Regions from separate parts of the Yokenella regensburgei genome, predicted to be linked through region 2. Evidence: predicted binding sites of a transcription regulator. Region 2 holds the regulator's gene; each other region holds the start of a gene.

Region 1 (4,213 bases), 720 kb from region 2:
CTACGGTGAAAACCCCGGTTCGTGAAGGTCTCGCCCGCGTGCTGCGCGATAAGCGCTTCGTCACCTACGTGTTGACCCTCACTGGCTATTACATGCTGGCGGTACAGGTAATGCTAATGCTGCCGATTATGGTCAACGATATTGCGGGCTCTCCGGCGGCGGTGAAATGGATGTACGCCATTGAGGCCGCCATTTCCCTGACGCTGCTGTACCCTATCGCCCGCTGGAGCGAGAAACGTTTTCGCCTGGAGCAGCGTCTGATGGCCGGGCTGGTGGTGATGTCGCTGTCGATGCTGCCAATTGGTCTCACCAGCAACCTGTCGCAGCTGTTTACGCTTATCTGCACCTTCTATATTGGCTCCATCATCGCCGAGCCTGCACGTGAAACGCTGAGTGCACAACTGGCCGATTCACGCGCCCGCGGCAGCTATATGGGCTTCAGCCGTCTGGGGCTGGCCTTCGGTGGGGCCTTTGGTTACGCCGGTGGCGGCTGGTTGTTTGATACCGGCAAAGCCTTCAACCAGCCGGAGTTGCCGTGGCTGATGCTCGCCATCGTCGGGCTTATCACCTTCGTGGCGTTGTGGTGGCAGTTCAGCCAGAAGCGCGCGTCCTCGCGGATGCTCGAGCCGCGTCTTTAAGCCTCTCAGGGCGGTGGATCCCTCGAGTTCACCGTCCCTCCCCCTCGTTTTCAGCATTTTCCGCTAGTCATCGTTTTACTGACAGCCCATGCTGCTTTGTGTCAGGATAAGTGCCTGGCATCATGTAGAGGAACACCATGAAGAAGATTTTTGTCATTGCCGCCCTGATTGTGAGCGGTGTGCTGGTGGGATGTAATCAGCTCACCCAGTATTCGGTCAGCGAGCAGGAAATTAACCAGGCGCTGCAAAAGCGCAATAATTTCTCCAAAGACATCGGACTGCCAGGCGTGGCGGATGCCCATATTCAGCTCACTAACCTGGCGAGCGCCATTGGCCGCGAAGAGCCGAATAAAGTCACCCTCAGCGGTGTGGCGACGCTCGACATGAACTCGCTGTTTGGTAGCCAGAAAGCCACTATCGATCTGAAGCTGAAAGCGCTGCCGGTATTCAATAAAGAGAAAGGCGCTATCTATCTGCAGGAGATGGAAGTGGTAGATGCGAAGGTGGAGCCGGAGAAGATGCAATCGGTGGTGCAGACCCTGATGCCTTATCTGAACCAGTCGCTACGCAGCTACTTTAACGAGCAGCCTGCCTATGTGCTGCGCGAAGACGCCAGCCGTGGCGAATCGCTGGCGAAGAAATATGCCAAAGGCATTGAGGTCAAACCGGGAGAAATTATTATCCCGTTTACTGATTAATCGTTGCAGGGCGCTGAGGCGCCCTTTTTTTTCGCCGTAAGATAAAGAGTGCAAAGGAAAACGTTTCCGCTTATCCTTAGTGCCCGGCAAAAAGCAGCCCATTGACTGAAACGACGAGCCGGAGCCCTCCATGACTGTACAACCCCAGGTTTTAAAAATTCGCCGCCCTGATGACTGGCATATTCACCTGCGTGACGGTGAGATGTTGCAAACGGTTGTCCCTTATACCAGTGAAATCTACGGCCGTGCGATCGTCATGCCGAATCTGGCTCCGCCTGTCACCACGGTAGAAGCCGCCATTGCTTATCGCCAGCGCATCCTTGATGCCGTCCCTGCCGGGCATGACTTCACCCCGCTGATGACCTGCTATCTGACCGATACGCTGGATCCGAACGAACTCGAGCGCGGGTTTAATGAAGGCGTATTTACCGCCGCAAAACTGTACCCGGCGAATGCGACCACCAACTCAAGCCACGGTGTCACCAGTACCGATGCCATTATGCCGGTACTGGAGCGCATGGAGAAACTGGGCATGCCGCTGCTGGTGCATGGCGAAGTGACCCACGCTGAGATTGATATTTTCGACCGTGAAGCCCGCTTTATTGAAACCGTGATGGAGCCCCTGCGCCAGCGTCTTCCTGGACTGAAAGTGGTATTCGAGCACATCACCACCAAAGATGCCGCCGAATACGTCCGCGACGGTAACGAGCTGCTGGCCGCCACCATCACCCCTCAGCATCTGATGTTTAACCGTAATCACATGCTGGTTGGCGGCATTCGTCCTCATTTGTACTGCCTGCCTATTCTCAAGCGTAACGTTCATCAGCAGGCGCTGCGTGAGCTCGTCGCCAGCGGTTTCAGCCGCGCTTTCCTCGGCACCGACTCCGCCCCACATGCCCGCCATCGCAAAGAAGCAAGCTGTGGCTGTGCAGGCTGCTTCAACGCGCCAACGGCGCTGGCAAGCTACGCTCAGGTGTTTGAAGAGATGAATGCGCTTGAGCACTTCGAAGCCTTCTGTTCGCTTAACGGCCCGCAGTTCTACGGCCTGCCGGTAAACGAAGGGTTTGTTGAGCTTGAGCGCAAGACAACTCAGGTTTGCGAAAGTATCGCCCTGCCGGACGATACCCTGATCCCGTTCCTCGCGGGTGAAACCGTGGCCTGGACCGTAAAGGCATAAAAAAACGTGCTCCCTGTTGCAAGCGCTTGCGCTTAACTGTATAAATATACAGTATAACAAACAGGGGGCTACTATGCGTATTGAAGTCACGATTGCCAAAACCACTTCCCTGCCTGCTGGCGCGATAGACGCACTGGCAGGCGAGCTTTCCCGCCGTATCAGCCATCACTATCCCGATGCCGAAGGTAAAGTCAGCGTGCGTTATGCCGCGAACAATAACCTCTCGGTGATTGGCGGAATCAAAGAAGATAAAGACCGGATCAGCGAAATCCTGCAAGAGACGTGGGAAAGCGCGGATGACTGGTTCGTCACCGATTAAGCAGTACCCTTTTCCCTCATTGTGTTGCCTTGCCGGGTCGCCCCGGCTTTTTTATTCCTGCGACAGTTCGCTCTCCCCTTTCCCGTAACGCAAGAAGCATATACTGGGTAATTATTGCGCAACCGACGCGGTAAATTAGACATTTGTGTTGCAGATTATTTAATTTCTCGAGTATTTTTCCATCTGTTGATATACTTATTTTGCTTCAGACATAACATGCATTGAACCTCGAGAGTCGTTATCTTTTAACACGCAGATAAGGGGTTATGATGGAAAAGAATAATGAAGTCATCCAGACCCATCCGCTTGTAGGATGGGACATCAGCACCGTTGATAGCTACGATGCGCTGATGCTGCGCTTACACTACCAAAACCCCACTCACGCGAGCAGTAAAGAAGCGGAAATCGGCCAGACCCTGTGGCTGACCACGGATGTTGCACGTCAGTTTATTTCGATACTGGAAGCAGGGATTGCGAAAATAGAAGCTGGCGACTATCAGCCTGATGAGTATCAAAGACATTAATACCCACCGTAATACAGGCTTACAAGGCACCTCCGGGTGCCTTAATTATTTGCCATGTTGTATTGAAACTGATTATTAATTACCCTGCTTATAAAGAATATTCTGGAAAGAGCGATGCAATACGATTTAATTGTGGTAGGAAGTGGCTCCGTCGGCGCCGCTGCTGGATATTATGCCCGCCGCGCCGGGCTGAACGTGCTGATGCTGGATGCGCATCTGCCCCCTCACCAACAGGGTAGCCACCACGGCGACACTCGCCTGATTCGTCATGCCTATGGTGAAGGTGAGAAGTATGTGCCATTGGTACTTCGCGCCCAGGCACTGTGGGATGAGCTGGCAACGCTCAGCGGTGAAGAGATCTTCGCCAGAACCGGCGTGGTCAATCTCGGCCCTGCAGATTCCGGATTCCTGGCGAATGTGGCTAAAAGTGCCGAACAGTTTGGTCTGGCGGTGGAGCGCCTGGATGCTCAGGCGGTGATGGCACGCTGGCCAGAAATTCGTATACCGGATAATTACATCGGGCTTTTTGAATCGGCTTCCGGGGTGCTCAAAAGCGAACTGGCGGTCAAAACATGGATCCGTCTGGCCAATGAAAGCGGCTGCGCTCAGCAGTTTAACGCACCGGTCACCGCCATTCACCATGATGCCGACGGTGCGCTGGTGGAAACCACCGAAGGCAGCTTCCGCGGTAAAAAACTGCTGATCTGCGCCGGAACCTGGGTGACCAAACTGTTACCACAACTGCCGATCCAGCCGGTACGCAAAGTCTTTGCCTGGTTCCAGGCCGACGGCCGCTACAGTAGCAAAAACAACTTCCCGGCCTTTACCGGCGAGTTGCCGAACGGCGACCAGTACTA
Region 2 (4,213 bases):
GTAATCGGTGACCATCGCCTGCCAGGTTACCGTTGCTGCGCAGACGCCAACGGCCTGCACAAAGCGCAGGACCAGCAGCAGCATGCCGTCACGTACCCACAGCATGCCAAGGCAGCCAAGGGCAAAAATGGTTAAACCGGCGAGCAGGATCCACTTGCGACCATAGCGGTCGGACAGCGGTCCCCACAGCAGTTGCGCGACGGCGAAACCGGCCAGGAACAGGCTCAGGCTTGCGCTCACGCTGGCGGCAGGTATTTGTAGATCGCTTTGAATAGCGGCAAAAGCGGGCAGGTACATGTCCGTCGCCAGGAAGCCGAGCACGCTTAAACCGGCCAGCCAGGCAAGAAATAATTTTCCAGGTTGCATATCACTTTCTCTTTATAGATGCAGGTGTACGACTCAGGCGCTGAGTGTAGGGAGTGCAAAGCGGCTTGTGAAACGCTAATATTTGTTTAGTGAATTCAAAATTTTTGTAGGCAGAAAATGTGGTCTGAATATTCTCTTGAAGTGGTCGATGCTGTCGCCCGTAATGGCAGCTTCAGCGCAGCGGCCCAGGAGCTGCATCGCGTGCCCTCCGCGGTCAGTTATACGGTACGTCAGCTGGAGGAGTGGCTCGCCGTACCGCTCTTTGAACGGCGCCATCGCGATGTTGAACTGACGCCTGCCGGTGTCTGGTTTTTAAAAGAAGGGCGTTCTGTTATCAAAAAAATGCAGATCACCCGCCAGCAGTGTCAGCAGATTGCCAACGGCTGGCGCGGCCAGTTGCCCATTGCCGTCGATAATATCGTCAGGCCGGAACGTACCCGGCAGATGATCGTTGATTTCTATCGCCATTTTCAGGACGTCGAGCTGATTGTCTACCAGGAAGTGTTCAACGGCGTCTGGGATGCACTGGCTGATGGTCGGGTAGAGATGGCGATCGGCGCGACGCAGGCGATCCCGGTCGGGGGACGCTACGCGTTTCGCGATATGGGCACACTGCACTGGGTGTGCGTGGTTGCGCATCATCATCCGCTGGCGAGCATGGAAGGCGTGCTCAGCGATGAGGCGTTGCGCAACTGGCCTTCGTTGGTCACCGAAGATACCTCGCGATCGCTGCCAAAGCGGACCACCTGGCTTCTGGATAACCAGAAACGCGTCGTGGTGCCGGACTGGACATCGTCGGCCACCTGTCTGTCGGCGGGGTTGTGTGTTGGCATGGTGCCAGAGCATTTTGCTCGTCCGTGGATCGAAAGCGGGGAGTGGGTGGAACTGTGTCTCGAAAACCCGTACCAGGATTCTGCCTGTTGCCTGACGTGGCAGCAGCAGGATATGTCTCCGGCGCTGGCCTGGTTGCTGGATTATCTTGGGGATAGTGAAACGCTGAACCGGGAGTGGCTGCGGGTACCGGAGGCTCCGGACCCGCAGAAGTGATTAACGACGATAATCGCGGAACGGGCCGTCGGCAACGGAGCGACGTTCCACCAGACGCGGATGCACCTCGATGGACTGCGAGGTTTCGCGTTTGTTGACGATACGGTCGAGCAGCATATTGAACGCCGTTTCACCCAGAGAATCTTTCGGCTGGTGAATGGTGGTCAGCGCCGGGGAGAAATAGCGGGCGTTGCGCACGTTATCATAACCGATCACCGAAATATCCGTCGGCACGCGCAATCCCATCTCGTCGGCGGCGCAAATGGCACCCATCGCCATGATATCGCCACCGCAGAATACGGCGGTGGGGCGGTGCTGCTGGCCGAGGATCTGCTGCATGGCGCGATAGCCGGATTCTGGCTCAAAGTCGCCCTGTACAATCCAGTGCTCCGGCACTTTAATCAGCGCTTCTTCCATGGCTTTCATAAAGCCGGCAAGACGGCCCGCGCCGGTGTTGCGCTCAAGCGGTCCCGGGATCACGCCGATTTCACGGTGGCCACGCTCAATCAGGTAGCGGCCCGCCATATAACCGCCTTCGAAGGCGTTATCGATAACGGAGTCGGTGAAGTCGGCATGAGCTTCGCCCCAGTCCATCACCACCATCGGGATATGACGGTACTCTTCCAGCATTGAGATAACCGATTCCGGGTACTCAGAACACATGACCAGCAGGCCATCGACGCGCTTTTGCGCCATCATCGACAGATAAGCACGCTGCTTTTCAAGGTTGTTCCAGGCGTTACCCAGAATCAGGGTATAGCCTTTCTGGAAGCAATTTTTCTCAACCGCTTCAATGATTTCAGCGAAGTAGGCCGCTTCGCTGCTGGTCGCCAGCAGGCCAATCGATTTCGTGTGATTAACCTTCAGGCTACGGGCGACGGCGCTCGGGGAGTAGTGCAGCTCTTTGATCGCTGCCCACACCGCGTTGCGCGTCTCTTCCGCCACAAAGCGGGTTTTGTTAATTACGTGTGATACGGTTGTAGTGGAAACGTTTGCGCGCTTCGCTACATCTTTAATCGTTGCCATGGCTCTCACTCCAGACCATATCCTGAACTCCTGTATAACTTGCTACGTAAACGTTTGCCTCTACACACCCTGACGCAATCATTTCAGATTGCATTACGCCGGGAAAACGACACAGGACGACAGGAGGGGGTCAATGGCCGGTACGCTTTTAATTTAGCGTGGGATTTTGGCTCATCCTGGCGCAAAGGGAAAGAGAAATAATGATCATCGCGACGAAAAGCGTGCAGATTTTTGTGCTTAACTATGTAAAAATGAGCAAGCTCACTTTTCATGTGGGGATAAAAAGGAGAAAAATTGATGAGTACCGAACTGAAGCTCTCTCTGACTACCACGATCATTACCCTGGCCCTGATCGTTGCGGCCGGGCTGACGGCCGTTCTGCACTGATTTTCATGAGGGAGAGCCATCTCCCTCAATCCCTTCCCCCGCCATTGTTATCAATTGCGCAATAATCTTTTGCCAATTCCTTCACTTCTGTTTTTTGTGATTGCTGTCATACTTTCAACTTCTTAATAGGGTACCGCGCCTTCGCCGCGGCTGACCGGAGTTGTTAGATGAAAATCAATTTTCCATTAGTAGCCCTCGCGATAGGCGCGTTTGGCATCGGTACGACCGAGTTTTCACCCATGGGCCTGCTGCCCGTCATTGCGAAAGGGGTTGATGTTTCTATTCCGGTTGCCGGGATGTTAATCAGCGCCTACGCCGTTGGCGTGATGGTGGGTGCACCACTGATGACGCTGCTGCTGTCTCACCGGGCGCGCCGTAACGCGCTGGTGTTCCTGATGGCTATTTTTACCCTCGGCAACGTGCTGTCGGCGATTGCGCCGGATTACACCACGTTGATGCTATCACGCATCATCACCAGCCTTAACCACGGCGCGTTCTTCGGCCTGGGGTCAGTGGTGGCCGCAAGCGTCGTACCGAAGCATAAACAGGCAAGCGCGGTGGCGACCATGTTTATGGGCCTGACTATCGCCAATATCGGCGGTGTGCCGGCGGCGACCTGGCTTGGTGAAACCATCGGCTGGCGTATGTCTTTCCTTGCTACCGCCGGCCTGGGCGTTGTGGCGATGCTGAGCCTGTGGTTCTCTCTGCCAAAAGGGAGTGCCGGTGAGCGCCCTGACGTTAAACGCGAGCTTTCTGTACTGATGCGTCCGCAGGTATTGTCAGCGCTGCTGACCACCGTGCTGGGTGCCGGGGCGATGTTTACGCTTTATACGTATATTTCACCAGTCCTGCACACCATCACCGACGCCTCTCCGCTGTTTATCACCGCGATGCTGGTGCTGATCGGCGTGGGCTTCTCTATCGGTAACTACCTTGGTGGTAAGTTTGCCGACCGTTCGGTCAGCCGGACGCTGAAGGTATTCCTGCTGCTGCTGATGGTCATTATGCTGGCAATTCCGCTGCTGGCGCGCAGTGAAATTGGCGCCGCTATCAGCATGGTGGTGTGGGGCGCCGCAACCTTCGCCGTCGTACCGCCGCTGCAGATGCGTGTGATGCGTGTGGCTCACGAAGCTCCAGGGCTTTCTTCTTCAGTGAATATTGGGGCGTTCAATCTCGGTAACGCACTGGGTGCCGCCGCCGGTGGCGCGGTGATCTCCGGTGGCCTCGGCTACAGTTTTGTACCGGTGATGGGGGCGATTATTGCCGGGCTGGCGCTGGTTGTGGTGCTGTTCGGTGGGCGTTCTCAGCCTGAAGAGGCGATGGTCAGTCAGTGATAAAAATACGCAGAAGGGGTGACCCTTCTGCGTTCTGGTTTATGCTGCCAGGT
Region 3 (4,213 bases), 260 kb from region 2:
GTCGCCGGACACGGACTGTCGCGCTATACCCTCGAGCCATGGCTCAACAACGGTGAGCTGGACTGGCGTGAAGGGGCAAGCGCCTCGCTCGACGCCGACGTAATTGCCACTTTCGAAAAGCCATTCTCCCGCCACGGTGGAACCAAAGTGCTGAGCGGTAACCTGGGACGTGCGGTAATGAAGACCTCCGCGGTGCCGGTGGAAAATCAGGTTATCGAAGCCCCGGCGATTGTTTTTGAGAGTCAGCATGACGTGTTACCGGCGTTTGACGCCGGTCTGCTCGATAAAGATTGCGTGGTGGTGGTGCGCCATCAGGGGCCAAAAGCCAACGGCATGCCAGAATTACATAAACTTATGCCGCCATTAGGTGTATTATTGGACCGCCGTTTCAAAATTGCGTTAGTGACCGATGGACGACTCTCCGGCGCGTCGGGTAAAGTCCCGTCAGCCATCCATGTAACGCCAGAGGCTTACGATGGCGGCCTGCTGGCAAAAGTCCGTGACGGGGACATTATCCGCGTTAACGGCCAGACCGGTGAGCTGACGCTGCTGGTGGATGAAGCTGAACTGGCTGCCCGCGAGCCGCATATTCCTGACCTGAGCTCGTCGCGCGTCGGTACCGGCCGCGAAATGTTTAGTGCGCTGCGCGAAAAACTGTCCGGCGCTGAGCAGGGTGCAACCTGCATCACTTTTTAAGACGACACGAATTAACTGTCTGGTGAGAGAAAAACTCTGATGAAAAACTGGAAAACAACTGCCGAAGCAATCCTGACCACTGGCCCAGTGGTCCCGGTTATCGTAGTGAAGAAGCTGGAGCACGCGGTACCGATGGCAAAAGCGCTGGTCGCCGGTGGCGTTCGCGTTCTCGAAGTGACCCTGCGTACCGAATGTGCAATGGATGCCATTCGTGCCATTGCCAAAGAAGTGCCGGATGCGATCGTCGGGGCGGGTACCGTCACTAACGTACAGCAGCTGAAGGACGTCACCGAAGCGGGCGCACAGTTTGCGATTAGCCCAGGGCTGACCGAGCCGCTGCTGAAAGCGGCAACAGAAGGGACCATTCCACTGATCCCGGGTATCAGCACGGTTTCTGAACTGATGCTGGGTATGGACTACGGTCTGAAAGAGTTCAAATTCTTCCCAGCGGAAGCGAACGGCGGTGTGAAAGCACTGCAGGCGATTGCAGGCCCGTTCGGCCATATCCGTTTCTGCCCGACCGGCGGTATCTCTCCGGCTAACTATCGTGACTATCTGGCGCTGAACAGCGTGCTGTGCATCGGTGGCTCCTGGCTGGTGCCGAACGACGCTCTGGAGAGCGGCGACTACGAGCGTATCACTAAGCTTGCCCGTGAAGCGGTAGAAGGCGCGAAGTAAGCGTGTCATTATTGCCCGGTACTCGTACCGGGCAATCCCATCAATATTAACCCTTCACGACCACCGCCGCTGCTGCTGCTTTCGCGCGCTCAACCGCTTCTTCAACAGAGTCTGCAACGGCCAGCGTCACGCCTAAACGACGAGAACCGTCGATCTCCGGTTTACCGAACAAGCGCAACTGCACGCCAGCGCCGGATGCGGCTTCAATATTACCGAATGTGACATTGTCACTTTTAAGGGCTGGCAGAATGACCGCTGAGGCTGAGGGGCCGTACTGGCGAATGCCGCCTACCGGCAAACCGAGGAAAGCGCGTACGTGCAGCGCGAACTCGGAGAGATCCTGGGAGATCAGCGTGACCATCCCGGTATCGTGCGGGCGCGGAGAAACTTCGCTGAAGACGACCTCATCACCGCAGACGAAAAGCTCTACGCCAAACAGGCCATAGCCGCCAAGCGCCAGAACAACTTCGCGGGCTATCTCCTGCGCGCGTGCCAGTGCCAGGGGGCTCATCTGCTGCGGCTGCCAGGATTCGCGGTAATCGCCATCTTCCTGACGATGCCCCACCGGCGCGCAGAAATGTACGCCATCCACGGCGCTGACGGTGAGCAGGGTGATTTCGAAATCAAATTTGACGACGCCTTCCACGATAACGCGTCCTGCGCCAGCGCGGCCACCCTGTTGGGCATACTGCCAGGCATCGGCGAGCTGAGACTCTGTGCGGATAAAGCTCTGGCCCTTGCCGGATGAGCTCATCACCGGCTTGACGATGCAGGGCAGGCCAATCGCGTTCACGGCATCGCGGAAAGCGGCTTCGCTGTCGGCAAACTGGTAGCGTGAGGTTGGCAGGGAGAGGGTTTCTGCTGCCAGTCGGCGGATCCCTTCGCGGTTCATGGTGAGCTGTGCGGCCCGGGCGCAGGGCACCACCTTCTGGCCTTCACTCTCAAGCGCAACCAGCATATCGGTGGCAATAGCTTCGATTTCCGGGACGATAAAATCGGGCTTCTCCTGTGCCACCAGCGCCTTCAGTGCCTGGCCGTCGAGCATGTTAATTACGTGTGCGCGATGAGCAACGTGCATGGCGGGTGCATCCGCGTAGCGATCGACCGCGATAACCTCGACACCCAGGCGTTGGCACTCGATAGCGACTTCTTTACCCAGCTCGCCAGAACCCAACAACATCACGCGCGTGGCCGCCGGGCGCAGCGCAGTTCCTAATAACGTCATAACCGCAAACCTCCGTAAAAATCTTCGGCGCAGTATAAACGAAAACGTTTGCGTCTGTCTCGTCGCTGTCGTGTGCCGCTGCATTTGCGCATCTTTAGCTGGCGCAGACATTTCCTGACAGGTGCTGGCTTACTCTGAGAGCGTCAACTCAATTCGGGAGGGGAAAATGTCTAACTGGCTCAATCAACTGCAGTCTCTGCTGGGGCAGAAAGCCGCGAGCGTCACCGGTGGTAAAACCGATGGCCTGAATAAACTACTGGTGCCGGGCGCTATCGGCGGGCTGGCCGGTCTGTTACTGGCGAACAAGTCTTCGCGTAAGCTTCTGGCGAAATATGGCACCGGTGCACTGCTGGTCGGCGGTGGGGCGGTTGCAGGCTCGGTGTTGTGGAATAAGTACAAAACCCAGATGCCGAACGGGCAGCAGGCAGAAACGGCGGCCGCACCGCCACCGGTGACATCGCTGGACACCCGCACCGAGCGTCTGATCCTGGCGCTGGTCTTTGCCGCAAAAAGTGATGGTCACATTGATGATAAAGAGCGTGCAGCTATCGAGCAACAGCTTCAGGAGGCTGGTGTAGAGCAGCAGGGGCAGGCGCTGGTGGCGCAGGCCATGGCACAACCGCTGGATCCTAAACGTCTGGCACAGGACGTTAAGAGCGAAGAAGAGGCGCTGGAGCTTTATTTCCTGAGCTGCGCGGCTATCGATATCGATCACTTTATGGAGCGCAGCTACCTTGATGCCCTGGGCGATGCATTAAACATTCCCCGTACGGTACGCGAAGAGATAGAACAGGATATACAGCGGCAAAAACAAGCACTTTAGTGCGTTTTGCTTCAGGTTTCGCTTGCATCGCCTGTCAGTTTTGCCACCCTTAGGGAATGTAAAACGTAAAAGCACAGCGATATGTTACCGAAAGCAAAAAAAATCCCCCACACCATGACCTTGCATGGTGATACACGCGTTGATAATTACTTCTGGCTGCGCGACGACACCCGTTCGCAGCCGGAGGTGCTCGATTATCTGAAGCAGGAAAACGACTACGGCAAAAAGGTGATGGCCTCCCAGCAGGCGCTGCAGGATCGGGTGCTGAAGGAGATTATCGACCGCATTCCGCCGCAGGAAACCTCTGCGCCCTATACGAAAAACGGCTACCGTTACCGCCATGAATACCAGCCTGGCAGCGAGTATGCGATTTACCAGCGCCAGTCCGTACAAAAGGCGGAGTGGGAAGCGTGGGATGTCCTGGTTGATGGTAATCAGCGGGCGGCGGGCAGCGAGTTCTACACCCTTGGCGGGCTGGTTATTTCACCGGACAACCAGGTCATGGCGCTGGCAGAAGATTATCTCTCTCGTCGTCAGTACGGGGTGCGGTTGCGCCATCTCGGGACCGGTAACTGGTATCCGGAAACGCTGGACAACGTTGAGCCGGGGCTGGTCTGGGGTAATGATTCGCAGACCCTCTACTACGTGCGCAAACATCCCACTACGCTGCTGCCGTATCAGGTCTGGCGGCATACGCTCGGTGCACCGATGTCAGCCGACACGCTGGTGTATGAAGAGCAGGATGACATGTTCTACGTCAGCGTGCACAAAACCACCGATCGCCACTTTGT

The links. Region 2 encodes PurR, which represses purine synthesis genes. Its sites were predicted from a motif close to CANGCAAACGTTTGCNTG; they were not measured.
Region 1: a site for PurR is predicted at 1,390-1,407, ahead of pyrC (dihydroorotase). Genes of this name have one in related genera too.
Region 3: a site for PurR is predicted at 2,637-2,654, ahead of purT (formate-dependent phosphoribosylglycinamide formyltransferase). Genes of this name have one in related genera too.

Annotation. Positions count from the first base shown of each region.
Region 1 is NZ_RBIZ01000003.1:1,784,163-1,788,375, forward strand. Features, by position in the region: gene mdtH (multidrug efflux MFS transporter MdtH) at 1-638, shown strand, start outside; gene C7387_RS08795 (lipoprotein) at 776-1,336, shown strand; gene pyrC (dihydroorotase) at 1,467-2,513, shown strand; gene dinI (DNA damage-inducible protein I) at 2,587-2,832, shown strand; gene bssS (biofilm formation regulator BssS) at 3,102-3,356, shown strand; gene solA (N-methyl-L-tryptophan oxidase) at 3,471-4,213, shown strand, end outside.
Region 2 is NZ_RBIZ01000003.1:1,068,545-1,072,757, forward strand. Features, by position in the region: gene punC (purine nucleoside transporter PunC) at 1-366, opposite strand, end outside; gene punR (DNA-binding transcriptional activator PunR) at 484-1,413, shown strand; gene purR (HTH-type transcriptional repressor PurR) at 1,414-2,439, opposite strand; gene cydH (cytochrome bd-I oxidase subunit CydH) at 2,737-2,826, shown strand; gene C7387_RS05380 (MFS transporter) at 2,994-4,160, shown strand; gene sodB (superoxide dismutase [Fe]) at 4,200-4,213, opposite strand, start outside.
Region 3 is NZ_RBIZ01000003.1:807,551-811,763, forward strand. Features, by position in the region: gene edd (phosphogluconate dehydratase) at 1-696, shown strand, start outside; gene C7387_RS04060 (bifunctional 4-hydroxy-2-oxoglutarate aldolase/2-dehydro-3-deoxy-phosphogluconate aldolase) at 736-1,374, shown strand; gene purT (formate-dependent phosphoribosylglycinamide formyltransferase) at 1,421-2,599, opposite strand; gene C7387_RS04070 (tellurite resistance TerB family protein) at 2,766-3,422, shown strand; gene ptrB (oligopeptidase B) at 3,504-4,213, shown strand, end outside.